2 regions of the Thermus thermophilus genome follow, and region 2 is predicted to be linked to the other one. Evidence: riboswitches for the same ligand, from Rfam matches in the RefSeq annotation. Region 2 holds a riboswitch; the other holds the start of a gene.
What was found. A riboswitch is a leader RNA that binds a small molecule or an ion and turns the genes downstream of it on or off. The one in region 2 is predicted to bind thiamine pyrophosphate.
Positions count from the first base shown of each region.

Region 1: linked by a shared signal. The riboswitch ahead of TthTMY_RS10875 (thiamine ABC transporter substrate-binding protein) and the one ahead of thiE (thiamine phosphate synthase) in region 2 are both predicted to bind thiamine pyrophosphate.

Region 1 covers NZ_AP025158.1:1,997,725-2,011,428, forward strand. The annotation lists gene TthTMY_RS10810 (NUDIX hydrolase) at 27-455, shown strand; gene thiI (tRNA uracil 4-sulfurtransferase ThiI) at 466-1,686, shown strand; gene TthTMY_RS10820 (amidase) at 1,673-2,977, shown strand; gene TthTMY_RS10825 (SLC13 family permease) at 2,970-4,160, opposite strand; gene TthTMY_RS10830 (GNAT family N-acetyltransferase) at 4,138-4,722, opposite strand; gene TthTMY_RS10835 (M28 family metallopeptidase) at 4,743-5,837, shown strand; partial or broken gene TthTMY_RS10840 (hypothetical protein) at 5,782-6,063, opposite strand; tRNA gene TthTMY_RS10845 (tRNA-Met) at 6,105-6,181, shown strand; gene TthTMY_RS10850 (4a-hydroxytetrahydrobiopterin dehydratase) at 6,235-6,477, shown strand; gene TthTMY_RS10855 (acyl-CoA thioesterase) at 6,490-6,867, shown strand; gene TthTMY_RS10860 (DCC1-like thiol-disulfide oxidoreductase family protein) at 6,851-7,189, shown strand; gene TthTMY_RS10865 (DNA-formamidopyrimidine glycosylase) at 7,155-7,958, shown strand; gene TthTMY_RS10870 (ABC transporter permease) at 7,955-9,445, opposite strand; gene TthTMY_RS10875 (thiamine ABC transporter substrate-binding protein) at 9,452-10,486, opposite strand; TPP riboswitch at 10,509-10,602, opposite strand; gene TthTMY_RS10880 (alpha/beta fold hydrolase) at 10,603-11,463, opposite strand; gene TthTMY_RS10885 (hypothetical protein) at 11,433-11,672, opposite strand; gene TthTMY_RS10890 (fuculose-1-phosphate aldolase) at 11,669-12,271, opposite strand; gene rpoC (DNA-directed RNA polymerase subunit beta') at 12,336-13,704, opposite strand, start outside.
Region 2 covers NZ_AP025158.1:1,400,986-1,414,689, reverse strand. The annotation lists gene TthTMY_RS07600 (Atu2307/SP_0267 family LLM class monooxygenase) at 1-204, shown strand, start outside; gene TthTMY_RS07595 (sulfate adenylyltransferase) at 182-1,231, opposite strand; gene cobA (uroporphyrinogen-III C-methyltransferase) at 1,234-1,956, opposite strand; partial or broken gene TthTMY_RS07585 (TSUP family transporter) at 1,949-2,690, opposite strand; gene TthTMY_RS07580 (phosphoadenylyl-sulfate reductase) at 2,691-3,359, opposite strand; gene TthTMY_RS07575 (precorrin-2 dehydrogenase/sirohydrochlorin ferrochelatase family protein) at 3,347-3,997, opposite strand; gene TthTMY_RS07570 (uroporphyrinogen-III synthase) at 3,994-4,755, opposite strand; gene TthTMY_RS07565 (nitrite/sulfite reductase) at 4,767-6,524, opposite strand; gene TthTMY_RS07560 (IS4 family transposase) at 6,797-7,894, shown strand; TPP riboswitch at 7,952-8,061, shown strand; gene thiE (thiamine phosphate synthase) at 8,132-8,752, shown strand; gene thiS (sulfur carrier protein ThiS) at 8,739-8,933, shown strand; gene TthTMY_RS07545 (thiazole synthase) at 8,935-9,723, shown strand; gene TthTMY_RS07540 (NAD(P)/FAD-dependent oxidoreductase) at 9,732-10,670, shown strand; gene thiC (phosphomethylpyrimidine synthase ThiC) at 10,657-11,964, shown strand; gene TthTMY_RS07530 (MFS transporter) at 11,969-13,270, shown strand; gene thiD (bifunctional hydroxymethylpyrimidine kinase/phosphomethylpyrimidine kinase) at 13,267-13,704, shown strand, end outside.

The sequences.
Region 1 (13,704 bases), 600 kb from region 2:
GGCTACAATCCTGCTAGCCTAAGAAGGTGCGCGCCGGGAGGCCCAGGAAGCGCTCCGTGGCCCTGGCCGCCTGGGGCGAGGAGGGGCTTGTTTTGGTCCTCCGTCCCCAGGACGACCCCGAGTTCGCCGGGGCCTGGGGGCTTCCCGCGGTGAGCCTCCAGGGGGAGGAGGCCCTGGAGGAGGCCGCCTTAAGGGTCGCTCGGGAGAAGCTCGGCGCCGAGGTGGCCGAGGCCCGGCCCGTGGCCTTCGGCGTGGAGGAGCGGCCGGGCTACACCCTGGAGCTTTGGGTCTACGAGGGGAGGCTTCTGGGAAGGCCCCGCCTCCCCGAGCCCAAGCCGGGCAAGACCTACTACGCAGCCTTCCGCTTCGGCCAGCCCGAGGAGCTTAAGGCGGCCGCAAGGCAAGGCTCCCTCTGCAGCCGGCTTTACCTCGCGGTCAAGGGGCTTTGCCCCTAGAAAGGACACCATGGAAACCCTGCTTCTCGTACGGCTTTTCCACGAGCTCGCCCTTAAGGGGAAAAACCGCCCCTTCTTCCTCAAGCGGGCCAAGGCCCACGTGCGGCGGGCCCTGAAGGGTTTAGGGGCGGTCTTGGAGGGGGAGTGGCCCATGGCCCTTCTCTTCCGCCTCCCCGAGGCGGCCTGGCCCGAGGCCAAGGCCCGCCTCCAGGACACCCTGGGGGTGGAGGGCTTCGCCCGGGTGGTGCGCACCCCGCCCGACCTCGAGGCCCTGAAGGCCGCCCTAGAAAAGGCCCTGGAGGGCCAGGCCTTCCGGAGCTTCCGCATCACCGCCAAGCGCTCCGACAAGGCCTTCCCCCTCACCTCCCCGGAGATAGAGCGGGCCCTCGGGGCCTTCGTGAAGGAGAGGACCGGGGCCCAGGTGCGGCTCAAGGGGGCGGAGCGGGAGTTCGTGGTGCGCATCCTCCCCGGGGCGGCCCTTCTGGAGGTGGAGCGCCACCCGGGCCCCGGGGGGCTTCCCCCCGGGGTCTCCGGCAAGGTGGTGGCCCTCCTCTCCGGGGGCATAGACTCCCCCGTGGCCGCCTACCGCCTCATGCGCCGGGGGGCGGAGGTGGTCCTCGTCCACTTCCACCCCTTCCCCCTCCTCTCGGGGGCGAGCCGGGAAAAGGCCAAGGCCCTCGCCGAGCGCTTGGCGCGCTTCCAGCACCGCCTGAGGCTCCACCTGGTCCCCTTCAGCGAGGTGCAGCGCCACATCATCGTGGAGGCCCCCACGGCCTACCGGGTGGTCCTCTACCGCCGCTACATGCTCAGGATCGCCGAGGCCATCGCCAAGGAAGAGGGGGCCCTCGCCCTTTGCACCGGGGACAGCCTGGGCCAGGTGGCCTCCCAGACCCTGGAGAACCTCCACGCCGTGAACCAGGCGGCTACCCTCCCCGTCTTCCGCCCCCTCATCGGGTGGGACAAGGAGGAGATCATGGCCGAGGCCAGGAGGATCGGCACCTACGAAACCTCCATCCTCCCCGACGAGGAGTGCTGCACCCTCTTCGCCCCCAAGCACCCCGTGACCCGGGCGAGGCTGGAGGTGGTCCTCCAAGCGGAGGCCCGCCTCCCCACGGAGGCGCTTTTGGCCTTGGCCCTAAAGGGGCGGGAGGTCCTCACCTACACCTGGCCCGGAAAGCCCCTACCCAAGGCGCCGGAGGACGCTTTTATAATGGAGCATGGACCTGCTTGAGGCGAAGCGCCTTCTGGAAACGGGGGCCACCACCCCCCTCGCCCTTCTGGAGGAGGCCCTGGAGCGGGCGCAGGCCTTCCGGGACCGGAACGCCCTCGCCTACCTGGACGAGGAGGCCGCCCGTAAGGAGGCCCTGGCCCTCACGGAGGAACTCAAGCGGGGCCAGGTGCGGGGCCCCCTCCACGGCCTTCCCCTCACCGTAAAGGACCTCTTCCCCGTGAAGGGGATGCCCACCCGGGCGGGGACGAAGGCCCCCCTTCCTCCCCTTCCCGAGGAGGCGAGGGCGGTGCGCCGCCTGAGGGAGGCCGGGGCCCTCCTCTTCGCCAAGACCAACATGCACGAGATCGCCCTGGGCATCACCGGGGAGAACCCCTGGACGGGCCCGGTGCGAAACGCCGTGGACCCCACCCGGCAGGCCGGGGGGTCTAGCGGCGGGAGCGCCGTGGCCGTGGCCTTAGGGATTGGGCTCGCCTCCTTGGGCTCGGACACCGGGGGGTCCATCCGCATCCCCGCGGGCTTCAACGGGGTGGTGGGCTTCAAGCCCTCCTACGGCCGGGTGAGCCTGGAAGGGGCCCTCCCCCTCTCCCGCTCCACGGACCACGCCGGGCCCCTCACCCGGAGCGTGCGGGACGCCCACTTCCTCACGGAGATCCTGGCCGGGGAGAGCATCCCCTTGGAGGGCGTCCAGAACCCCGTCTTCGGGGTCCCCCTGGACTTTTTGGAGGGGAGGCTTGGGGTGGAGGTGCGGAAGGCCTTCACCCGGCTCTTGGAAGACCTCCCCGCCCTAAGGGCCGAGGTCCGGGAGGTCTCCTTGCCCTTAAGGGGGGTCTACGAGGTCTACACCCGCCTTGTGCGCTACGAGGCGGCCCGGATCCACGAGAAAGCCCTGAAGGAGCACCCCGAAGGCTTCTCCCCCCAGGTGCGGGAAGCCCTCCTCGCGGGCCTCGCCCTCACGGAGAAGGACTACCGGGACGCCGTGGCCGAGCGGGAGGCCCTGCGCCTGGAGCTTGCCAAGGCCTTAAGGGGGGTGGACGCCCTCCTCCTCCCCGTCCAGCCCCTCCCCGCGCCCCCCTTGGGCACGGAGGAGGTGGAGCTGGAGTCCGGCAGGAAGGGTCACCGGGAGGCCTTCATCACCCTCACCCTTCCCTTCAGCCTCCTCGGGGTCCCCACCCTCGCCCTCCCCTTCGCCAAGGTGGAGGGGATGCCCGTGGGGCTCCAGGTGGTGGGGCCTTACGGGGAGGACGGGAGGGTCCTGGCCCTCGGGGGGTGGCTCGAGGCCCGCCTCAAGTGAGCCAGAGGTAGAGGGCGGCCAAGGAGAGGAGGGTGAGGGGCAGGCCCAGGCGGAGGTGCTCCAGGAGGCCCACCTGCACGCCCTCCCGCTTGGCCCCTTCCGCCACGATGAGGTTCGCCACGCTGGCGAGGAGGGTGAGGTTGCCCGCCAGGGTGCTCCCCCCGGCGAGGAGGAGCCACTCCTCCGGGGTCTTGGCCAAAGGGGCGAGGAGGAGGACCGCGGGCACGTTGGAGATGAGGAGGGAGAGGAGGGTGGCGGCGAGGAGGAGGCCGAGGGGACTAGAGGCGAGGGGCAAAAGGGCCTCCGCCACCCCCAGGCGGCGCACCCCTTCCGTGAGGACGAAGAGCCCGCCGAACATCACCAAAAGCTCCCAGTCCACCCGGGTGAAGTACCGCTCCGAGCGGAGCCTCCGGGTGAAGAGGAGAAGCCCCGCCGCCACCAAGGCCCCCTGGGCCATGGGGTAGCCGAGGAGGAAGGCGAGGAGAAGCCCCGAGGCCACGAGAAGCCCTTTGCGGAGAAGCCCGGGGTGGAGCCGGTAGCGCAAAGGGGGAGGGGGCGGGAGGGGCCTTAGGGAGCGGGTCTCGGGGTAGAGGAGGGCGAGGAGGCCCACCTGCAGGGCGAGGCCCAGGAAAGCCACGGGGAAGAGGGCCCGGAGGAAGTCCAGGTAGGCCATCCCCGAGAGGTTCGCCACCAGGATGTTCTGGGGGTTTCCCGTGGGGGTCATGAGGCTTCCCGTGTTCACCCCCGCCATGAGGGCGAGGAGGTAGGGCACGGGGTTCAGGCCCAGGCCCCGGGCGAGGCGGAGGACGAGGGGGGTGAGGAGGAGGGCCATGGTGTCGTTGAGGAAGAGGGCGGAAAGGAGGCCCGAGCCCAGGCTGAGGAGGACGAGGAGGGCGAAGGGGGTCCTGGCCCTTTTCCAAAGCCCCTCCGCCACCCAGCCGAAGAAGCCCGCGTAGCCCAGGTGGGCGTTCAGGACCATGACCCCGAAGAGGAAGACCAGAGTGGCGGGGTCCAGGGCCCGCCAGGCCTCCTCGAGGTCCAAGGCGCCGAGGAGCACGAGGAGGCTTGCCCCCACCAGGGCCACCCCCGCCCGGTTCATGCGGTAGCCGGGAAGCCCCCCCAGGGCGAGGCCCAGGTAGGCGAGGAGGAGGACGAGGAGGCTAAGGGTTTCCCAAAGCGCCATAGAGCCTGGCCTCTAGCCTCGCCTTCACCCCCGGCCACTCCTCCTTGAGGACGCTATAGACCACGTCGTCCCGGAAGGTGCCGTCGGGAAGCCTGCGGTTTTTCCGCAAGACCCCTTCCCGCACCGCTCCCAGGGCCTCCAGGGCCCTTTGGCTCCTTTCGTTCCTCAGGTCCACCTTGAACTGGACCCTCTCCGCCCCGAGGACCTCAAAGGCGTGGCGGAGGAGGAGGTACTTGGCCTCCTTGTTGACGGGGCTTCCCCAGAAGGGCTTGAAGAGCATGGTGCCGAGCTCCAGCTTGGCGTGCTCGGGCTCGGGGGCGATGACGGAGATGCGCCCCGCGAGGGCGTCCTCCCGGTAGACGGCCCAGTTCACCCGGCCGGGTTCGGCGAGAAGCCCCTCCAGATGGGCCCTCAAGGCCTCGGGCGTGGCCTCCCGCGGGGCCCGGCTCAAAAAGCGGTAGACCTCGGGGTCGTAGGCCTCGAGGAAGCCCGGCAGATGGGCCAAGGAGAGGGGCTCGAGGCGGACGTACCGCCCCTCAAAGCGTTCGGGGAAGGCCCACATGAGGCCATTATGCTGGGAAGGTGGGGACGCTGGAAGAGGTCTTGGAGCTCCTTAGGCTCCCCCACCGGGGAAGCGCCACCCCCCTCGAGGCCGAGGCCTTCCGCAGGCTCCGGGGCTTCCTGGAGGCGAGAGGAGTGAAGCCCCTGGAGATCCCCTTCCGGGGGGTGCGAAGCTACGGCCCCGAGCTTTTGGCCCTAAGCCTCCTCCTGGGCCTCGGCTTCCTCTCTCCCCTTTTCCCCTTGGCGGGGGCCATAGGCTTCTACCTCTACTTCACGGGCAGGAGGCCCTGGGGCTGGCTTTTGGACCGCTACCCCTCGCGGAGCCTCCTCGCCTGGAAGGGGGAGGGGACAAGGGCCCTCGTCCTCATGGCCCACGTGGACACGGCCAAGACCTACTTCCTCTACCACCCCAAAAGGGTGAAGGGCTTCCGGAGGAGCTTCCTCCTCAACGCCTTCCTCGCCCTGCTCTCTCCCCTTTTGGCCCTCACCCCCCTGAAATGGCCCCTAAGCCTCTACTTCCTCCTCCAGGCCGCCCTCCTCCTGCACCGGGAGCTCTCTGCGCCCTACGTGGAAGGAGGCAACGACAACGCAAGCGGCGTGGCCGTGGCCACGGCCCTCTTCCTGGAAACCGACCCCCCTCCGGGCTTCCGGCTCGGCCTCGCCCTCACGGGGTGCGAGGAGGTGGGGGCCTTGGGGGCGAAGGCCCTCATCCCCCACTTGCCCAAAGGGGCCCTCGTCCTCAACCTGGACAACGTGGGTCGGGGGGAGCTCTTTTATGCCGAAGGAGAGGGGATGCTCCGCTACGTCCCCTACCGGGGGCCCCTCCTCGAGGCCGCCCGCAAGACCCCAGGGGCGAGGCCCATCGCCTACCGCCTGGCCTACTTTGACACCCTCCCCCTGGCGCAAAGGGGCTTTCCCACCCTCACCCTCGTCCGCCTGGAAGGGGGCGTCCCCCCGGACTGGCACTGGCCCACGGACACCTTCGCCCGCCTGGACCAAAAGGCCCTGGAGGACACCCTGGCCCACGCGCGAAGCCTCCTCAAGGCCCTGGTGGGCTTGCCTAGTAAATCGCCTTGTACCCCGGAGGGGGCGGGAGGAGGGAGAGAAGAACCCTAAGGCCGTAGGCGATGAGCTCCAAAAAGGCCCGGAGCATCGCCGTCCAAGGCTTCCGCTCCAAAAGGTACCCCCCATCCAGCCGCGTCTTCATCCCCGCCCCAAAGCCGGATCACCGGCCGCACCCTCGCCTCCCCCTATCCCACCCCATCAGCGCCAGAAGCCGCGCGTGCCCCCGCACCCGCCGCACCTCCTTCCCCCGGCGGAAGCGGAGAAGCCGGGCCCTGGTTGACAAAGGCCAAGGGGATTTGCTACATTAACCAATGGCGACGCGGGGTGGAGCAGCCTGGTAGCTCGTCGGGCTCATAACCCGAAGGTCGCGGGTTCAAATCCCGCCCCCGCAACCAGAACCAAGCCCCGGACACCCTGGGTCCGGGGCTTTTCCCTTACCCTAGAAAGCATGGACTGGGAGGAGCGGGAAAACCCCAAGCGGCTCGTCAAGACCTTCGCCTTCCCCAACTTCCGGGAGGCCCTGGACTTCGCCAACCGGGTGGGGGAGCTCGCCGAACGGAAAAACCACCACCCCCGCCTCACCGTGGAGTGGGGCCGGGTGACGGTGGAGTGGTGGACCCACTCCGCAGGCGGGGTCACGGAGAAGGACCGGGAGATGGCGAGGCTCACCGACGCCCTTCTCCAGCGGTAACCTGGGGAGGCTATGGAGGCGCGGACCCTAGAGCTCGTCTTCCCCGAGCACACCAACCCCTTGGGGGCCGCCTTCGGCGGCTTCGTCCTCGGGCTCATGGACAAGGTGGGCTCCTACGCCGCCGCCCGCCGGGCCAAGCGCCCCGTGGTGACCGTGGCGGTGGGGGGCGTGGAGTTCAAGGTGCCCATCCGCACCGGGGACCTCCTGGAGGTGGTGGCCCGGGTGGTGCGGGTGGGCCGGACCTCCCTCACCGTGGAGGTGGAGGTCTACAAGGAGCGCTTCGGTGAGGGGAACGGAAGGGTCCTGGCCACCCAGGGGGTCCTCACCTACGTGGCGGTGAACGAGAACGGGGAGCCGGTCCCGGTGGAGGCCCATGCGGGTACTGATTGACGGCGCTTGCCCCTACTGCCGCGCCCTGGGGCGGACCCTCAAGGCCCTGGACCTTGGGGGCACCCTCCAGGTGGTGCCCTTACAAGAGGCCTCCGGCCTGGACCCGAAGGCGCTTCTGGAGGAGCTTCACGTCCTGGAAGGGGACCGGACCCACCGGGGCTACGCCGCCCTCCTCGCCCTGGCCCGGCGGCTTCCCCTCCTCTGGCCCCTCTACCCCCTTCTCCTCCTCCTCGTCCCCTTTGGGGCGGGCGAGCGGCTCTACCGCTTCTTGGCCCAAAGGAGGCCCCGTGCCCGAGCTTCCCGAGGTGGAGACCACCCGTAGGCGGCTGCGCCCCCTGGTCCTGGGCCAGACCCTTAGGCAGGTGGCCCACCACGACCCCGCCCGCTACCGGAACACGGCCCTGGCGGAGGGGAGGCGGGTCCTGGAGGTGGACCGCCGGGGGAAGTTCCTCCTCTTCGCCCTCGAGGGCGAGGTGGAGCTCGTGGTCCACCTGGGGATGACGGGGGGGTTCCGGCTGGAGCCCACGCCCCACACCCGGGCGGCCCTGGTCCTCGAGGACCGGACCCTCTACTTCCACGACCCCCGGCGCTTCGGGCGCCTCTTTGGGGTGCGGCGCGGGGACTACCGGGAGATCCCCCTCCTCCTCCGCCTCGGCCCCGAGCCCCTTTCGGAGGCCTTCACCTTTCCCGGGTTCTTCCGGGGGCTGAAGGGGAGCGCGAGGCCCCTCAAGGCCCTCCTCCTGGACCAGCGCCTCGCCGCCGGGGTGGGCAACATCTACGCCGACGAGGCCCTCTTCCGCGCCCGCCTAAGCCCCTTCCGCCCCGCCCGAAGCCTCACCGAGGAGGAGGCGCGGCGCCTCTACTGGGCCCTGCGCGAGGTGCTGGCGGAGGCCGTGGAACTCGGGGGAAGCACCCTCTCGGACCAAAGCTACCGCCAGCCCGACGGCCTCCCCGGGGGCTTCCAGACGCGCCACGCCGTCTACGGCCGGGAGGGCCTCCCCTGCCCGGCCTGCGGGCGCCCGGTGGAGCGGCGGGTGGTGGCCGGGCGGGGCACCCACTTCTGCCCCACCTGCCAGGGGGAAGGCCCCTAGCCGAACCGCCCCCGGCCCCGGTCCAGAAGGTAGAAGAGCCCGGCGGAGAGGAGGGCGAGGACCAGGGCCAGGGCCACCGCCTCCCGGAAAGGGCCCTCCCCGGGGCGGCCCAGCCGCTCGTAGATGGCCAGGGCCAGGGTGGTCCACTCGGGCCGCCAGAGGACGAGGCTCGCCCCGAACTCCCCCAAAAGGGCCGCCAGGGCCAACGCCGTCCCCGAGGAGAGGGCGGGGAGGAGGAGGGGAAGCTCCACCCGAAGGAAGGCCCGGAAAGGGCTCGCCCCCAGGACCCGGGCCGCCTGGAGGAGGCTCGGGGGGAGGCCCCGGAGGGCGGGGAGGAGGGCCCGGGCGAGGAGGGGGTAGGCGAGGAGGGCGTAGGCGGCGAGGAGGAGGAGGAGGGAGCCCCGGAGGCCGGGGTAGGCCACGAGGTACCCGAGGCCCACGGCCACCGGGCTCACCATGAGGGGCAGGAGGCCCAAAAGGTCCACCCAGAGCCTCCCCCGGGCGGCGAGGGCGTAGGCCACCCCCAAAAGGAGGGCCAGGCCCAAGGCCCCCAGGCTGAAGCGGAGGGTGTTGGCCAGGGCCAGGGGCAAAGGGGTGAAGTCCTCCGAGGCCCAGGCGGAGGCCAAGGCCAGGGGCTCCAGGCGCAAGGCCAGGGCGAGGAGGGGGGCGTAAACCCCGAGGAAGAAGACCCCCATCCCCAGGGCCAGGGCCCACCCCCGCCCCCGCGGGAGGGGGCGGGGCGGAACGGGGGGCGGGAGGGCCGCCCCCTGGAGGCGGAGGTAGAGGAGGGCCACCCCGGCTAAGGTGGCCACCTGGAGGAGCATGAGGGCGCTGGCCTCGGGGAAGGCCAGGCGGTAGGCGAGAAGGGTGTAAATCTCCACCTCCAAGGTGGCGTACCGGGGCCCTCCGAGGAGCAGGGGCACCCCGAAGGCGGAGAAAGCGTAGAGGAAGACGAGGAGGCCCGCGGAGGCCAAAGCGGGGAGGAGGAGGGGAAGCCCCACCCGAAGGAAGGCCCGGAAAGGGCTCGCCCCCAGGACCCGGGCCGCCTCCAGGGGCCTTTCCAGCGCCAGGGCCACCGGGAGGAGGATGCGCAGGGCGAGGCCCAGGTTGTAGAAAAGGGCGGCCCAGTAGAGGACGGCCCGGGTGCCGTAGAGGTCCAGGCCCAGAAGCCCTCGAGGCCCCACCAGGGCCAGAAACCCCAAGGCCACCACCGGGGTGGGCAGGACGAAGGGCAGGGTGGAAAGGGCGAGGAAGCCCGCCCTACCGGGGAAGCGCCAGCGGAAGAGGAAGGCGAGGGGTAGGGCTAGGGCCAGGGTGAGGAGGGCGGAGCCGAGGCCGTATTCCAGGCTGAAAAGGTAGCGCTCCCAGTAGTAGGGGTTGGCCAGGGCGCGGCCGAACCCCTCCCCCACCCCCAGGACCAGGACCCGGCCTAAGGGGTAGAAGAGGGCGAAGGCGAGGAAGGCGAGGACCAGGGCGGCCGCGCCCACCCCGGCTCACCGCCGCCCGGCCCGCACCGCCTCGGGGTCCTGGCCTTGGAGGACCACCCGGGTCCACTCCTCAATCCACCGCTCCCGGTTCGCCGCCATGCGGGCCGGGTCCAGACGCACGGCCCCGGCGGGAGGCGGGGTGAAGCGGAAGACCTCGGGCAGGCGGGCGTCCCGCCTGGCGGGGTAGACCCACATCTCCGTGGGAATGTTCTCCTGCACGGGGCGGGAGAGGAGCCAGTCCACGAAGCGGCGGGCGGCCTCCAGGTTCTTGGTCCCCTTGAGGATGCCCACGAACTCCACCTGGAAGAAGGCGAGCTCCGGGAAGAGGTTCCCGCTGGGCGGCTCCTTGTACTTGCCCTCGGAGTAGTAGACCTCGGCGGCGGGGCTCGTGGTGTAGGAGACCACCAGGGGCCGGTCCCCGCCGTGGAGGGTGAAGTGGGTGTAGTAGGCCTCGCTCCAGCCTTTGGCCACCCGGACGCCCCCGTCGCGGAGCCTGGCCCAGAAGTCCAGGTACCCGTCCTCCCCGAAGCGGGCCACCGTGGCCATCAGGAAGGCGAGGCCGGGGGAGCTGGTGGCGGGGTTCTCCACCACGAGCAGGCGGGCGTACTCCGGGCGGGCGAGGTCCTCCGGCCTTTGCGGCAGGGCCTTGCCCCGGAAGTAGGCCCGGTCGTAGTTGAGGCTGACGAAGCCGTAGTCCACGGGAATGGCCCGGAAGCTGGGGTCCAGAAGGAGTTCGGAGCGGAGGTTCCGGATCTCCGGGCTCACGTAGGGGAGGAGGATGTCCGCCTCGAGGGCCCGGGAGAGGAAGGTGTTGTCAAAACCGTAGAGGACGTCGGCGATGGGGGCCCCCTTGGAGAGGATGGCCTTATTCAGGGTCTCCCCCGCGTCGCCTCCCTTGAGGAAGCGGAGCCGGATCCCCGTCTCCTCCTGGAACCGGGCGATGAGGGCCTTGTCCAGGGAGAAGCTGGAGTGGGTGAGGACCACGAGCTCCTGGGCCAAGCCCAGGGTCAGGAACGCCAAAGCCGCCAGGACTTTCCGCATCGCACCCCTCCTTGTCACCGGGAGGGGATGGCCGTCACCTTCCCTACGCCGGCATGACCCGGATCAGGTTCCAAGGGTATGCTCTCAGCCCCTTTGGGGCACCCCCGGTGACGGCCTCAGTCTACCAGAGGCCCGCGGAGGGCGGGGACCAAGGCGGCGAGGGCCTCCTTGAAGGCCTCTTCAAAAGCCTCGGGCGCGTCAATCCAGGGGTAGTGGCCCGCCTCCGGGAGGACCCGGATGGGGGCGCGGAGCCTCGAGGCCACCTCCTCGGCGTAGGGGTAGCTCGTCCCGTCCCGCTCCCCCACGAGGACGTAGAGGGGGCGGCGCTCCGGGGTGAGGTAGGGGGTGTAGTCCAGGCGCCACAGCCCGTTGCGCAGGAAGGCGAGGCCGGGCGCGTCCGCGCCCAAAATCCCCGCCCCCTCGGCGAGCCACTCGTAGGCCATCCGCCCCCGGGGGGTGGGGAACATGAGGCGGTCAAAGAGGGCCTTGGGCTCCTCCCGCTTGAGGGCCTCTTTAAGGTTCTCCTCCGGGTCGGGGAGGGGGACAAGCCCCGCCGCCTCCGCCAGGCGGGCGGCGAGCCAAGGGAAGTTGACCCAGGGGGCGAGAAGGATGGCCCCTTCCGCCTGGGGAAAGCGCCTGAGCACCTCCAGGGCCACCACCGCCCCGAAGCCGTGGGCGAGGAGGCCGAACCGCTCCATCCCCAGGGCCTCGGCGAGGAGGAGGGTGTCCTCCACCAACGCGTCCACGGTGAAGAGCCTGGGGTCTTGGGGAAGCTCCAGGCTCCGCCCCGAGCCCCGCTGGTCAAAGTAGACCACGCGGAAGCCCTCCAGGTAGTCCTGGAGGCCTTCCCGCAGGACGTAGGCGTTCCCCCCGGGACCGCCGTGGAGGACGAGGAGGGCGGGCCCCTCCACGGGACCCACGTCCTCCACGTAAAGCTCCGCCTCCCCTACGGGGACGTACCCGATCTCTTCCCGCATCCCCTATAGACTACCCCATCCTCCAGGCGGAAGGCCCAGACCCTGACCCCGGGCACGGCCTCGGCCCGGGCCCGGGCCTCCTCCCCGGCCCCGAGGACCTGGAGGAGGAAGACCCCTTCGCCCTCGAGGAGCCAGTAGGGATGGGGAAGGGCCTCCGCCAGGGCCACCAGGGCCTCCCGGTCCTTCCCCTCCACGAAGAGGACCCTCATCCCCCACCCCCCAAGGCGGGCCCCGCCCCCTGCCAAAGGCGGTGGTAGAGGAGGATCTGGGCGCTCTCCTCCAGGGTGGTCATGAGGCCGTAGGCCTCGAGGAGGGCCTCCTCCGGGGCCTCCTTCAGGCCCACGGCGAAGGCCCCGTGCCCCTTAAGGAGGCAGGCCCGGTGCTCCCGCAAGGCCTCGGCCACGCTCAAGGCCGCCTCCTCCGTGGCGGAGACCGTCTTGGGGGTGAGGACCGGGACCTCCTTCAGGTAGTGCTGGCCCTCGAGGTCCAAAGGCCTGAGGCAGGGGAGGTGGAAAGAGAGGGCCACGGCCACCCGAGGGTGGGCGTGGACCAGGGCCCGGGCCCCGGTCCTGCGGTAGACCTCCCGGTGGACCACGCTCTCCACGCTCGCCCCTTCGGGGATGGGCCCTTCCAAGGGCACCTCCAGGAGGTCCTCCGGGGTGAGCCTCGCCTTCTGCACCCCGCTTTTGGTGATGAGGAACCCCCCCTTGGTGCGCACGGAGAAGTTCCCGGCCGTGGCGGAGATGAGGCCCTGGGCGAAGAGGTCCTCGCCCACCTGACGGAACGCGGCGTACAACCGGGCGCGCACGGACCCATTATGCCGGAAAAAAGGCCCCCGGGAAAACCGGGGGCCTCCACCTTGCGGGGCAGGCTCAGACCTGCTTGCCGGGCTGCTCCCGCCTGACCCCGCGCCGGGCGGCGGGCCGCTCCTTGGCCTCCACCGCCTCCTTGCGGGCCTCCTCAATGGCCTTCAGGGTCTTCTGGTCCACCACCTGGGTGAAGCGGACGAAGTCCGAACCCGTGCCCGCCGGGATCAGGCGGCCCAGGATGACGTTCTCCTTGAGGCCGATGAGCTCGTCCTTCTTCCCGGCGATGGCCGCCTCGGTGAGGACGTGGGTGGTGTTCTGGAAGCTCGCGGCGGAGAGCCAGCTCTTGGTGGAGAGGGCGCTCTTCGTGACCCCCATGAGGAGGGGCTTCCAGGCCACCGGGGTCTTGCCCTCGGCGATGAGCCTCTCGTTCAGGGCCTCCACGTCCCACTTCTCCAGGACCTGGCCCTCGAGGAGGCGGCTATCCCCAGGATCGGTGACCTCCACGTACTTCATCATCTGCCGGACCACGATCTCAATGTGCTTGTCGTGCAGCTTCACGCCCTGGGCCCGGTAGACCTTCTGGATCTCCTCCACCAGGTAGCGCTCCACCGCCTCGGGGCCCTTGGCCTCCAAAAGCTGGTGGGGGTCGATGGCCCCGCGGGTAAGGGGCTGGTCCGCCTCCACGTAGTCCCCGTCCTTGACGAGAAGGCGCGCCTCCTTGGGGAGCTTGTACTCCTTGGAGAAGCCCTCGGACTCCACGAAGACGGAAAGCTTCTCCTCCGTCTCCTCAATGCGCACCACGCCGTCAATCTCAGAGATCACCGCCTTGGCCTTGGGGCGCCGGGCCTCAAAGAGCTCAATGACGCGGGGCAGACCCTGGGTGATGTCCGCGGCCCCGGCCACGCCGCCCGTGTGGAAGGTGCGCATGGTGAGCTGGGTGCCGGGCTCGCCGATGGACTGGGCGGCCACGATGCCCACCGCCTCGCCGATGGAGACGGGCCGGGCCATGGAGAGGTCGTACCCGTAGCACTTCTGGCAGACCCCGTAGCGGGTCTGGCAGGTGAGGGGGCTGCGGACGGGCACCTCCTGGATCTCCCCGGCCTCGGCGGCCTTGATGAGGAGGTGGACGTCGTCCATGGAGAGGTAGCGGCCCTCCTCGAGGCGCACCCCCAGGACCTCCACCTCCCGGGCCAGGACGCGCCCGTAGAGGCCCGCTTCAATGTCCGCACGCTTCCTCAGGCGCAAGGAGCGGGTCACCTCGTCGGGCTGGAAGAGGGGGACGGAGATGTAGTTGGTGGTGCCGCAGTCTGCCTCCCGCACCACGATCTCGTGGGTCACGTCCACGAGCTTGCGGGTGAGGTAGCCGGAGTCGGCGGTGCGGAGGGCGGTGTCCGCCCCGCCCTTACGGGCCCCGTGGCTGGAGATGAAGTAC
Region 2 (13,704 bases):
GAGGGGGCCGACTTCATCGGCGACCCCGAGCGGGTGGCGGAGAAGGTCCTCTACTGGCACGAGCTCTTCCGGCCGGAAAGGCTTCTCCTGCAGCTTTCCGTGGGCACCCTGCCCCACGCCCGGGTGCTCAGGGCCATTGAGCTTTTGGGCACCGAGGTCCTGCCCCGGGTGGAGCGGGCCCTCAGACCCCCCGCCGGAGGATAGGCCAAAGCTCTGGGCGGACGAGCTCCGGGGGCGGGGCCTTTCCCTCCCGGAGGAGGGCCCGGACCTTGGTCATGCTGATGGGCGTGCGCTTCTCCCGGTGGCCCTCGGGGCAGGTCCTCTCCGAGGCGATGCCGCCACACAAGGGGCAGTGGAAGACCGCCCCCACCTTGACGATCTCAATCCCCAAGGGGGGAAGCTGGTCAAAGATGCGGTGGGCGGCGTAGGGGTCGTAGAAGTCCCCCACCCCGGCGTGGTCCCGGCCCACCAGGAAGTGGGTGGCCCCGAAGTTCTTGCGCACCAGGGCGTGGAAGACCGCCTCCTTGGGCCCGGCGTAGCGCATGGGGGTGGCGAGGCCGAAAAAGGCCACCCGCTCCTGGGGAAGGAAGTCCCTGATCAGGGCCCGGTAGGCCTCCACGATGACCTCCGTGGGGAAGTCGTCTGGCTTCTTGCTCCCGAGGATGGGGTGGACCAGGACCCCGTCGGCAAGCTCCAGGCCGAGCCTTATGAGGTACTCGTGGGCCCGGTGGGGGGCGTTGCGCGTCTGGAAGGCCACCACCTTCTGCCAGCCCCTTTCCCGGAAGAAGGCCCGCACCTCCTCCGGGGTCTTCTCCAGGGGGGTGCGGGGCCTGGGCTTTAGGACCTCCACCCGGCCCGCCAGGGCGTAGGGGCCCTTGCCGTAGAGCCGGGCCACCCCGGGGTGGGCCTCGCTTTCCGTGCCGAAGACGGCCCGGGCGAGGGCCTTTAGGTCCAGCTCGTAGGCCTCGGCCACGTGGAGGAGGGCGACCCGTTCCCCCCTGTGGAGGAGGGCCACGGTGTCCCCCGGGCCTACCTTGGGCTTTTCCCGGAACTGGAGGAGGAGGGGGATCGTCCAGACCTCCCCCGTGGGAAGGCGCATCTCGTGGGCCACGCTTAGGGCCTCCTCCCGGGTCATGAAGCCCTTGACGGGGAGGAAGGCCCCCGTGGCCAGGTTCTCCAGGTCCAGCCTCTCGTCCTCGCCGATCTCCAAAGCGGGAAGGGTTTCCACCACGGCTAACCTCCCAGGGCCAAAGCGTCCACAGGCGCTTCCTTCTCGGCGAACACGCGCACCACCTCGCCCAGGATCCAAAGGGCGGGGGCCTCCACGGCCACCTTTCCTCCGGCCACCTCCTCGAGGGCGGCGAGGACGCGGCGCTCCTTCGGGGTGGAGGCCCGCTCCACGAAGAGGGTGGGCTCCAGGGGGTTTCGCCCCAGGCGGAGGAGCTCCTTGGCGATCCAGACCCTCCGCTTCACCCCCATGAGGACCACCAGGGTGGGGACCTGGGCGAAGGGCCTGAGGTCCGGATAGCCTCCCCCCTCCAAGACCCCCGAGACCGCGGCGAAGCCGTGGGCGAGGCCCCGGTGGGTGAGGGGAAGCCCGGAGGCGAGGAGGCTCGTCACCCCGGGGACGACCTCCACGGGGACGCCGTGCCGGAGGAGGAAAAGCACCTCCTCCCCGCCCCGGCCGAAGACCATGGGATCTCCCCCTTTGAGGCGGACCACGAAGGGGTGGGCCCGGGCGTAGCGGAGGAGGAGGCGGTGGATCGCCTCTTGTTTTGCGCTTTCCCCTTCTTCCTTGCCCACGTAGACCTTTTCCCCGGGGGCGAGGGCGAGGACCCTCTCGTCCACGAGCCGGTCGTAGAGGACCACGGGGGCCTCCTTGAGGAGGCGGTAGGCCTTGAGGGTCAAAAGCTCCGGGTCCCCGGGGCCCGCCCCCACCAGGTAGACCCTACCCATGGACCACCCCCCGGTAGATGAGCTGGCCTCCGACGAAGAGGAGCCAGAGGAGGAGGGCGAGCCTTAAGGGCTCCTTGGGAAGCCGGGTGGCGAAGAGGGCCCCGAGAAGCCCCCCCGCCACCCCGCCCGAGGCCAGGGCGAGGAGAAGGCCTGGGGCCACCTGGCCGAAGGCGAGGTGGACCCCGCCCCCCAGGAGGGCGAGGACGAGGCCGAAGAGGAGGTCGGTGCCCACCACCTTCTGGGGGGGAAAGCCGGGTGGCGTGGAGGAGGAGAAGGGTCCCCAAGGCCCCGGCCCCCGCGGAGGAGAAGCCCACCTCGAGGCCGATGCCGAAGGCCGCCGGGGGGAGAAGCCAAGGCCTTTCCCTCCCTCGTCCGACCCCCTTCAGGCCCCGCCAAAGCCCAAGCCCCGCCGAGAGGACCACGGTGAGGCCCACGAGAAGGAGGACGAGGTCCTTCGCCCCCTTGAGCTGCGTGAGGAGGAGGCTTCCCAGAAGCACCCCCGGGACTCCGCCCAAAAGGAGCCGGAAAAGCGCCCTGGGGTCCACCTGCCCCTTGAGGAGGTAGACCCCTCCCGCGGGGATCTTCACCAGGAAGCCGAAGAGGAGGGCCGTGCCCACGGCCACCTCCGGGGGAAGCCCCAGGGCGAGGATGAGGAGGGGCGCCGTAACCGTCCCCGCCCCCACCCCCGTGACCCCGATGGCGAAGGCGATGAGAAAGCCCAGAAGAAAGGCCATCTACCCCTCCTTGCCGTGCAGGTGGATGCCGCACTCCAGCTTGCCCTTTCCCGCCCAGCGGCCCGAGCGGGGGTCCGAGGGGTCTAAGGGCTTCGCCGTGCAGGGGGCGCAGCCGATGGAGAGGTAGCCCTGGTCGTAGAGGGGAAGGTAGGGGAGGTCCTGCACGGCCAGGTAGGCGAAGACCTCCTTAAACGTCCAGTCGTAGAGGGGGTTGACCTTCTTCAGGCGGTGGCCCGAGGGGAGGACAGCCTCTTCCAAGGGCTGGAGGTGGGCGCGGGTGGGGGACTGCTCCCGCCTAAGCCCCGTGAACCAGGTATCGTAGGCCTCCAGCGCGGCGAAGAGGGGCTCCACCTTGCGGAGGGCGCAGCAGCGGCCGGGGTCGGTCTCGTAGAGCCTGCCGTAGCGGGCTTCCTGCTCCTCCCGCGAGAGGCTTGGGGTGAGGTTGAGGAGGCGGAAGCCGAGCTTTTTTTGCAGCTCGTCCCGGTAGGCGTAGACCTCGGGGAAGTGGTAGCCCGTGTCCAGGAAGAGGACGGGGATCTCGGGCTTTTCCTTGAGGAGGAGGTGGAGGACCACCACGTCCTCCGCCTGGAAGCTGCAGGTGAAGCAGGGGTTTCGGCTTTGGGCCAGGGCTTCTTGGATCAGGCTTCGGGCCGCCTTCACCTTGTCCATGCCGCCACCTCCTTTAGGGCCTCCTCGGCCTTTTCCTTGGCCCTCCCTAGGCCCTCCCTGGGGTCTAGGTCCAGCTCCTCCAGGGCCTGGTCCACGATGCGGTACCAGAGGCGCTTCCTTTCCTCAAAGCTCGGGATTTGGGCGATCCTGGGCCTCAGGGTGCGGAGGAAGGCCACGAGCTCCCCGTAGGCCTCGGGGAAAAGCCCCGCCAGGCGCTCCTTGAGCCGCACGGCGAGGGCGGGGGCGGCCCCCGAGGTGGAGAGGGCCACCAAGAGCTCCCCGCGCCGGAGGACGGCGGGGAGGATGGCGCTGGCGTTTTGGGGGTCGTCCACGGCCACGAGGAAGACGCCCCTCCGGTCGGCCTCCGCCTTGACCTTGGGGTGGATGGCCTTGTCCTTGGGGTGGCTCACCACCAGGAAGTGGCCTTCCAGGTCCCCTTCCCGGTACGCCCGCTTAAGCCAGCGGATCTTGCCTTCCCGTTCCAGCGCTTCCAGGCCGAAGGCGTCCTCTTCGGCGAGGACGGTGACGCGCGCCCCCGCCTCGAGGAGGGCCTTGAGCTTCATGGGGGTCTCGGGCCCCCCGGCGATGAGGAGGACGGGGCGGCCCTTTAGGTCCAGCATCAGGGGGAAGTAGGTCACGCCACCTCCTTTTGCAGGGCGCGTTTGAAGCCCTGAAGCAGGCTTCCCAGCCGCTCGGCCTCGTCCACGTAGAAGGGCTTGACCCCCCACTCCCTTAGGGCGTCGGCGGTGACCCGGCCCACGGCGAGGGCCTTGACCCGGGTGTTGAGGGCTTCCCTCAGGGCCTCGGGGTCCTTCGCCCCCTCAAAGAGGAACTCCACCTGAATGGCGGCCACGAAGGCGAGGGCGTCCACCTCCCCTCCGAGGACGGCCTCCTCGAGGCGGAGGAGGCCCTCGGGGTTCGGGAGGTGGCGGTAGGGCAGGAGGGGGAGGACCCGGTAGCCCCGTTCCGCCAGGGCGTTTTCCAGGAAGGGGAGGGGCTTCCCGTAAAGCTGGAGGGCGGCCACGCCTCCTCCTTGGGGAAGGAGGGGGAGGAGGCTTGGGGAGGTGCCGTCCCCCACGGCGTGGGGGGGAAGGCCCGCCTCCTTTAGGGCCCGCGCCGCCTTGGCCCCCCGGGCCAGGCGGAGGGCCCCCTCCAGGGGCCTTTTCAGGTCCAGACCCAGGGTTTCTCCCGCCTGAAGGAGGTCCCTCACCCCCACCCCGGTGGTGGCCAGGAAGAGGTCCACCCCTTGGGCGAGGGCCCGGACCTGGTCCCGGTACTCGGGGACGGGGACCTTCTCCGTGGCCTGGACGGGAAAGAGGAGGGGGGTGAAGCCGAGCTTCTCCGCCAGGGCTTTAAACGCGTCCTTTCGCCTGAGTCCCGCGTAGGCCACGCGCACGGCGTCCTCCTTTAAACGGCGCACTCCCCGCGCCCAAGCTGCACGCTGAAGGCCTCTCCTTCCGCCCCCAGGTCCTGGTAGAACTCGGGGGCCTCCTCGTAGGGGGGGACCTCCTGGAGGTCCTGGAGGAGGGGCTTGAAGGAGGCCGCCCCCACCCGGTCCAGGTAGGCCTGGAAGCTTTCCCCGTTTTGCCTTTCCTCCAGGTAGCGCTTGAGGATCCTCTCCACCGCCTCGGGGACCCGCCTCGCCGGGATCCTCCCCACCACCTGCCCGAAGCGGGCCTCCCCCTCCCGGGTCCTCCCGCCCAGGAGGAGGACGTAGTGGGGCACCTCCCTCTCTCCCACCTTGCGGCTTGAGCCGTAGAAGCCGATGTCGGCGATGTGGTGCTGGCCGCAGGAGTTGGGGCAGCCGGAGATCTTGACGCCGATGGCCTTGGCCCCCGGGTCCTGGGCCAGGGGGAGGGCGGAGAGGTGGGCCTCGAGGGCCTGGGCGAGCCCCCGGGAGCGGGTGATGGCCAGGTTGCAGGTGTCGGCCCCGGGGCAGCGGGTGATGTCCAGGAGGGTGTGGGCCTCAGGCCAGGCGAGCCCCGCCTCCAAAAGGGCCTCGTAAAGCCCTCCCAGGGCCTCCTCGGGGACGAAGCGGAGGAGGAGGTTCTGGCTGATGGCGCTCCGGACCTCGGCGGCGTAGGTCTCGGCGATGGCCGCCAGGGCCCTGAGCCCCTCCGGGGTGATGTCCCCCAAGGGGAGGCGGACGGTGACGGTGTAGAAGCCTTCCTGCTTCTGCTTAAAGAGGTTGGTGCGCCGCCAGGCGTCAAAGCCGGGGGCAAAGGAGAAGGGCTTTTTGGGCGGGCTGGGAAGCCTTGGAGGCTCGGGCTCTGGAGGCGGGGCCCAGGCCTTAAGGTCTTCCCCCGTGGCCGTGAGCTTGACGAGGCGCCTCTCCTCCCGCACCGCCTCCCGGAAGGCGGCGATCCCCCACTTCTTCACCAGGAACTTGAGCCGGGCCTGGGTCAAGACCTTGCGGTTCCCGTAGCGGTCAAAGAGGCGGACGATGGCCAGCATGGTGGGGAGGAGGTCCTCCTCGGGGGTGAAGGGCTCCAAAAGCTCGGCGCTCATGGGGGCGGCCCCTAAGCCCCCGCCCACGTAGACGCGGAAGCCCCGTTTTCCCCCTTCCAAAGCCGCCACCACCCCGATGTCGTGGATGGGGGTGCGGGCGTGGTCCGTGGCGCACCCCTCAAAGGCGATCTTGAACTTCCGGGGGAGGTTCTGCCCCACGGGGTGGCGGAGGAAGTAGCGGTAGGCGGCCTCGGCGTAGGGGGTCACGTCAAAGGGTTCCTCGGGGGAGACCCCGGCGTAGGGACAGCAGGTGATGGCCCGGATGGAGTGGCCGCAGGCCTCGCGGGTGGTGAGGCCCACGGCGTTCACCGCCCTCAGGACCTTGGGCACGTCCCGGCGGTGGACGTGGTGGAGCTGGACCGCCTGGCGGGTGGTCACGTGGGCCAGGCGGTTTTCCGCATAGCCCTCGGCCACGTCCGCGAGAACCCTGAGGCCCTCGGGGGTGATCCGCCCCACGGGGAGCTTGATGCGGATCATGTGGTGCTCGGGGCGGCCCCGGATGCCGTAGATGCCGTTTTTGAGCCGGAAGACCCGGAAGTCCTCGGGGTCTTCCTCCCCGGCCTCGAGGCGGGCGATCATGGCCTCCAGGTACCGGATCTCCGCCTCCGCCGCCGGGTCCAGGCGCGCGCCGCTGAACCTTTCCACAGGCCCTGCCATCCCTCACCTCCAACTCCGACCCCCGGTCCAGGGGGTTGGTGGGAATGGTATACCATTGAGCACATGAAAGTCAAGAGTATAAGGCCCCCTGGCGAGGCCGACGGCGGTGAGGAGGGCCCTCAGGAGCAGCGCCCCTGCCGCCCGGGGGCGGGAGGGCCCGCCGTGCGCCGTCCCCTAGGGCAGCGGCGTGGACGCTGAGTGTGGCCTCTGAGCTCTCATCACTTTGAGGGCTGGGGCTTGACAAGGGAAGAGAAGAGGGGGGTAAGTAAGGTGTGCCGCCCACCACCCCCCTTTCCCAAGTTATCACCCTCTGGGTCCATAAGGTCTTCGCCTCCCTCAGGAAAACCATCCGCTCCAACCTCGCCCTCTTCCTGTCCACCCTCCTCACTACCCCCCTGGACCCCACCCTCTCCGACCTCGCCCGCAGAACCCCCCTCCCCACCCTGGCCCAAAGCCGCCTCAATCGCCTCTGGCGCTTCCTCCATCACCCCACCCTGCAAGACCCCTGGGCCCTCACCGAAGCCCTCCTCCCCCTCCTCGTCCCTCGTTTCCCCAAAGACCGCCCCCTCCCCCTCATCGTGGACTGGACCTTCACAGAGGACGGTAGGCACCAAGCCCTGGTGGCCGCCCTTCCCCTCAAGGGAAGGGCCCTGGTGGTGGCCTTCGCTCTTCACCCCCTCTCCCCTTTCCCCAGTCAAAACCGGGTGGAGGAGGAGTTCCTCCACCGCCTGGGCCGCGCCGTCCAGGACCTGGGATATACCCCCCTCTTCCTCCTGGACCGCGGCTTTGACCGGGTCTCCCTGATGCGAAAGCTCCAGGGGTGGGGCATGGGCTTCCTCATCCGCCTGCGGCAGAACCGGGAGGTGGAACCCCAAGGGGGGAAGCGCCTTCCCCTGAAGGAGGGCTACCAGCGTGTGGTCCACCCCCTGCGGGAGGAGGTCCGCCTTTTCGGACACGGTGGGGAGGGGGTAGAAGTCACCCTCCTGGTGTACCCAGGGGGTCGGGATCCCTGGTATCTGGCCTATTCGGGCCCTTTTGGGGGGGAGCCGCCCTATGGGTGGCGGATGTGGATTGAAGAGGGGTTTAGGGACCTGAAGGGGCAGGGGTTTGGGCTGGACCGCCATCGGCTGCGGACGGGGGCGAGCCTCAGGGGGTGGTTATGGCTTCTGGCCTTGGGGATGGCGCTCTTGGTCCTTCTGGGGGCGCGCTTGCAGGGCAGGGAATGGCTTCCCCGGCTTCTGGCCCATCCCGAGCGGCAAAGCCTCTTCCGTCTGGGCCGGATCGCCCTGGCCCAGGGGCCCCCGCCTTGGAGGGAAGCAGTGGTGGAGGAGCTGGTCAGGTTGCTTCAGGAACTGGGGGGAGGAAAGTGATGAGAGCTCAGGTGTGGCCTGGCTTGCCTTCCCAGGTTCGGGGCGTGCTATAGTGGGGGGGCAGGCTAGGGGTGCCCGAATGGAAGGGCTGAGAGCTGGGTTTCTCCCAGCAACCCTTGGAACCTGATCCGGGTAATGCCGGCGGAGGGAAGCCTATGCGGAAGACCCGAATCCCCCAAAACCTAGCCCCCTTCGGGCCGCGTGGCCCTTTCCCGCTGGCCTAGGGGGGGTGAAAGGTTGCTCGGAAGGCTCTACCTGGTGGTGACCCCAAGGCCCGGTTGGACCTTTGCGGAGACCCTGGACCGCACGGAAAGGGCTTTGGCGGGCGGCGTGGAGGTCGTGCAGCTCAGGGCCAAGGACTGGGAGGCGCGGCCTACTTTGGAGCTCGGGGAAAGGATGCTCGCCCTCGCCCGGCGCCACGGGGTGCCCTTCTTCCTGAACGACCGCCCCGACCTCGCCGCCCTCCTGGGGGCGGACGGGGTGCACCTGGGGCAGGGTGACCTCACCCCCGAGGAGGCGCGGCGCTTTTTCCGCGGGATGGTGGGCCGCTCCACCCACGCCCCCGAGCAGGCCCTGCGGGCCCTGGAGGAGGGGGTGGACTACCTCTCCGTGGGCCCCGTGTGGGAGACCCCCACGAAGCCGGGCAGGCCCGCGGCGGGGCTCGCCTACGTGCGCTGGGCGGCGGAGAACCTGGGGGAGAAGCCCTGGTACGCCATCGGGGGGATTGACCTGGGGAACCTGGACCAGGTCCTAGAGGCCGGGGCCAGGCGCATCGTGGTGGTCCGGGCCATCCTGGACGCCCCTGACCCCGAGCGGGCGGCCCGCGCCCTTAGGGAGAGGCTTTATGGTGTGGCTTAACGGGGAGCCCAAGCCCTTGGAGGGAAAGACCCTCAAGGAGGTCTTGGAGGAGCTCGGCGTGGAGCTTAAGGGGGTCGCCGTCCTCCTCAACGAGGAGGCCTTCTTGGGCCTCGAGGTCCCGGACCGCCCCTTGCGGGACGGGGACGTGGTGGAGGTGGTGGCCCTGATGCAGGGGGGCTAGCATGGACACCTGGAAGGTGGGTCCCGTAGAGCTCAAAAGCCGCCTCCTCCTGGGAAGCGGCAAGTACAAGGACTTCGGGGTGATGCGGGAGGCCATCGCCGCCGCGGGGGCCGAGGTGGTGACGGTCTCCGTGAGGCGGGTGGAGCTCAAGGCCCCGGGGCACGTGGGGCTTCTGGAGGCTTTGGAGGGGGTTAGGCTTCTCCCCAACACCGCCGGGGCCCGCACGGCCGAGGAGGCGGTGCGCCTCGCCCGGCTGGGCCGCCTCCTCACCGGGGAGAGGTGGGTGAAGCTCGAGGTCATCCCCGACCCCACCTACCTCCTCCCCGATCCCCTGGAGACCCTGAAGGCGGCGGAGAGGCTTTTGGAGGAGGATTTCCTCGTCCTCCCCTACATGGGGCCGGACCTCGTCCTCGCCAAAAGGCTCGCCGCCCTGGGCACGGCCACGGTGATGCCCCTCGCCGCCCCCATCGGCTCGGGCTGGGGGGTGCGGACGAGGGCCCTTCTGGAGCTTTTCGCCCGGGAGAAGGCAAACCTTCCCCCGGTGGTGGTGGACGCGGGGCTCGGCCTCCCCTCCCACGCGGCGGAGGTGATGGAGCTCGGCCTGGACGCCGTCTTGGTGAACACCGCCATCGCCGAGGCCCAAGACCCCCCCGCCATGGCCGAGGCCTTCCGGCTTGCGGTGGAGGCGGGGAGGAAGGCCTACCTCGCGGGGCCCATGCGGCCTAGGGAGGCGGCAAGCCCCTCTAGCCCGGTGGAGGGGGTGCCTCTTACCCCGACCGGGCCCCAGTAGGAGGAGCCATGAGGGCGGAGGTGGCCGTGGTGGGGGCGGGGATCATCGGGGCCCTCGCCGCCTACGAGCTCGCCAAGCGGGGGGTGGCCGTGGCCCTCCTGGACGCGGAGAGGCCCGGGGCCGCCACCTTCGCGAGCGCGGGGATGCTCGCCCCTTACCCCGAGGGGCTTTCGGGGGAGCTTCTGGAGGCGGGGCTATACGGCCTTGCCCGCTACCCCGAGCTCCTCGCCGAGCTTAAGGAAAGGGGCCTCGAGGTGGAGGCGGCCTTTTCCGGCACCTGGGTGGCGGCCCTCACCCCCTCGGAAAAGGAGGCCTGGGAGGCGGAGGCCCCTTCCCCCTACCCGGTCCGGGGGGCCTTGGGGGCGAGGCGCTTCCCCGGGGGGTTCGTCCACCCCAGGAGGCTTCGCGAGGCCCTCCTCCAGGCCTTCCAGGACCTAGGGGGCACCTACCTCCGGGCCGAGGTGGAGGGGGTGGAGGGGGGGAGGGTCTATTGGGGGGAAGGGGCCCTTAGGGCCCGCTTCGTCCTCCTCTCCGTGGGGGCCTGGGGGGGGAGGTTCGGCCTAAGGGTCAGGCCCCTCAAGGGGGAGGCGTTGCTCCTCGAGGGCGAGGCCCCGCCCGGGCCCCTTTTCGCCGGGGAGGGGTACCTCCTCTCCCGGGAGGGCGGGGTCTACGTGGGGGCCACGCAGAGGGAGGGGTGGGAAGAGGGGGTGGACCTCTTCGGCCTCAGGTGGCTTGCGGACTACGCCCACGAGCGCTTTCCCCTCTTGGAAGGGGCCCGCTTTAGGGGGGTGGTCTTCGGGTATAGACCCGTGGGGGAGCTCTTCGTGGGCGAGGTGGGGGAAGGCGTGTACGCGGCGGTGGGGCACGGGAGGAACGGGGTCCTCCTCGCCCCTTGGACGGCAAAGAGGCTCTTAGGGCTTTTGGGGGTGGAAGATGACGCAGCTTGAGGCGGCAAGGAAAGGGAAGATCACCGAGGAGATGGCCTACGTGGCCGAGAAGGAGGGGGTTTCCCCCGAGTTCGTGCGGGAAGGGGTGGCGGCAGGCCGGATCGTCATCCCCAGGAACCCCAACCACACGACCCTCACCGACTTCAAGGGGATCGGGGAGGGGCTTTCCGTCAAGGTGAACGCCAACCTGGGCACCTCCTACGACTACGTGGACGTGGAGGAGGAGGTGGAGAAGGCCAGGGTGGCCATCCGGTACGGGGCGGACACCCTCATGGACCTCTCCACCGGGGGAGACCTCAAGGCCATCCGCAAGCGGATCCTGGAGGTGGCCACCGTCCCCTTGGGCACCGTGCCCATCTACGAGGCGGAGTTTCGGGCGGCTAGGCGCAAGAACTTCTTTGACATGTCGGCGGACGAGCTCTTCCAGGTGATTGAGGAGCACGGCAAGGAGGGGGTGGACTACATCACCGTGCACGTGGGGGTGACCCTGAAGAACCTCGAGGTCTACCGGAATAGCCCCCGCACCACGGGCATCGTGAGCCGGGGCGGGGGGCTCATGGCCGCCTGGATGCTCCACCGCGGCGAGGAAAACCCCCTCTACGCCCGCTTTGACGACCTTCTGGACATCGCCCGCACCTACGACATGACCCTCTCCCTGGGGGATGGCCTGAGGCCAGGCTCCCTCGCCGACAGCACCGACCGGGCCCAGATCGCAGAGCTTTTAACCATCGGCGAGCTCGTGGAAAGGGCCAGGCGGGCCGGGGTCCAGGCCATGGTGGAAGGCCCCGGGCACATTCCCTTGAACGAGGTGGCGGCCAACGTCCAGATCCAGAAGAAGCTCACGGGGCACGCCCCCTTCTACATCCTGGGGATGCTTCCCGTGGACACCGCCGCGGGGTTTGACCACATCGCCGGGGCCATCGGCGGGGCCTTGGCGGGGTGGTGGGGTGCGGACATGCTCTGCTACCTCACCCCGGCGGAGCACCTGGGCCTGCCCACCCCTGAGCACGTGAAGCAAGGGGTGATCGCCTTTAAGATCGCCGCCCACGCCGCCGACGTGGCCCGGGGGAACAAAAGGGCCCTGGAGAGGAACCGGAGGATGTCCGAGGCCCGCTACCGGTTGGACTGGGAGGGCCAGTTCGCCCTCGCCCTCTTCCCCGAGGAGGCGAGGCGCCTCAAGGAGGAACGGGGTTCCAAGACCAAGGCCTGCAGCATGTGCGGCCCCTTCTGCCCCATGAACCTGGTGGAGGCGGTGCTCAAGGGGAAGGGGCGGATGGAGCTTCCGGTGGCCTGAGGCCATGGACGCCCTCGCCCGTCTGGAACGCCTGCCCTTGGGGAGGCCCCACCTTAGGCTCCTCTTCCTCCTCGGGTTCGGCTGGGCCCTGGACGCCATGGACGTGGGGCTCATCAGCTTCACCCTGCCCGCCCTTTCCCGGGAGTTCGGCCTGGACCCGGTGGGGGCGGGGCTTTTGGGGAGCGTGGGGCTTCTGGGGATGCTCTTTGGGGCCCTCCTCGGGGGAAGGCTCGCCGACCGGTTCGGCCGGAAGGCGGTGGTGGGGTATAGCCTCTTCCTCGCCGGGCTGGGAAGCCTCCTCACCGCTCTGGCCCCAAGCCTCCCTTGGGTTTTCGTTTTCCGCTTCTTCACGGGGCTTGGGCTAGGAGCGGAGCTTCCCGTGGCGGCAAGTCTCATGGGGGAGTTTAGCCCCAAGGCCCACCGGGGGCGGATGGTGGTCCTCCTCGAGGCCTTCTGGGCCGTGGGGTGGCTCCTCGCCGCCCTCATGGGCTACCTCCTGGTGCCCGCTTTCGGCTGGCGGGCCGCCTTCCTCGCCGGGGCCCTTCCCGCCCTTTACGCCGCCTACCTGAGGCTTTCCCTCCCTGAGTCCCCCCGCTGGCTCGTGGCCCGGGGCCGGGAGGCGGAGGCGGAGGCCCTGGTGGCCTCCTGGGAGCGGGCCTTTCCCGGGCCCCTGCCCGAGCCTCGCCCCGAGCCCGCCCCGCGCCCCCTCCCCTACGGGGCCCTCTTCCGCCCGCCCCTCCTCCGGCGCACCCTCTTCCTCGCCCTCGCCTGGTTCGCCCTGAACGCGGGCTACTACGGGGCCTTCATCTGGCTCCCCTCCCTCCTCGTGGCCCAGGGCTACACCCTGGTGCGCTCCTTGGAGTACGTCCTCCTCATCACCTTGGCCCAGGTGCCGGGCTACCTCGCGGCGGCCTTCTTGGTGGAGCGCTGGGGGAGGCGGCCCGTGCTCGTGGGGTTTTTGGGCCTTTCCGCCCTCTTCGCCTGGCTCCTCTCCCGGGCTTCCTCCCCGGGGGAGGTGCTCCTTTTCGGGGCCCTTCTCTCCTTCTTCAACCTGGGGGCCTGGGGGGCGGTCTACGCCTACACCCCGGAGCTCTTCCCCACGGCGCTTAGGGGAAGCGGGGCGGGCTTCGTGGCGGCGGTGGGCCGGGTGGGGGGGATCCTCGCCCCCTACGCCACCGGGGCCCTCCTCCCCCTTTTGGGTCCGGGCGGGGTCTTGGCCCTCCACGGGGGGCTTCTTCTCCTCGCCGGGGTCTTCGCCTTCGCCGTGGGGGTGGAGACCCGGGGGAAGCCCTTGGAGGAAGCATGAGGGTGGCCCTCACCATCGCGGGCTCCGACTCGGGGGGCGGGGCGGGGGTGCAGGCGGACCTCAAGGTCTTCTTCCGCTTCGGGGTCTACGGGACGAGCGCCCTCACCCTGGTCACCGCCCAGAACACCCTGGGGGTGCAGCGGGTGCACCTCCTTCCCCCCGAGGTGGTCTACGCCCAGATAAAAAGCGTGGCCCAGGACTTCCCCCTTCACGCCGCCAAGACGGGGGCCTTGGGGGACGCGGCCATCGTGGAGGCCGTGGCCGAGGCGGTGGGGCGCTTCGGGGTCCGGCCCTTGGTGGTGGACCCGGTGATGGTGGCGAAAAGCGGGGACCCCCTCCTCGCCCCGGAGGCGGTGGCCGCCCTCAAGGAGAGGCTTTTCCCCCTGGCGGCCCTCATTACCCCGAACCGCCTCGAGGCCGAAGCCCTCCTGGGG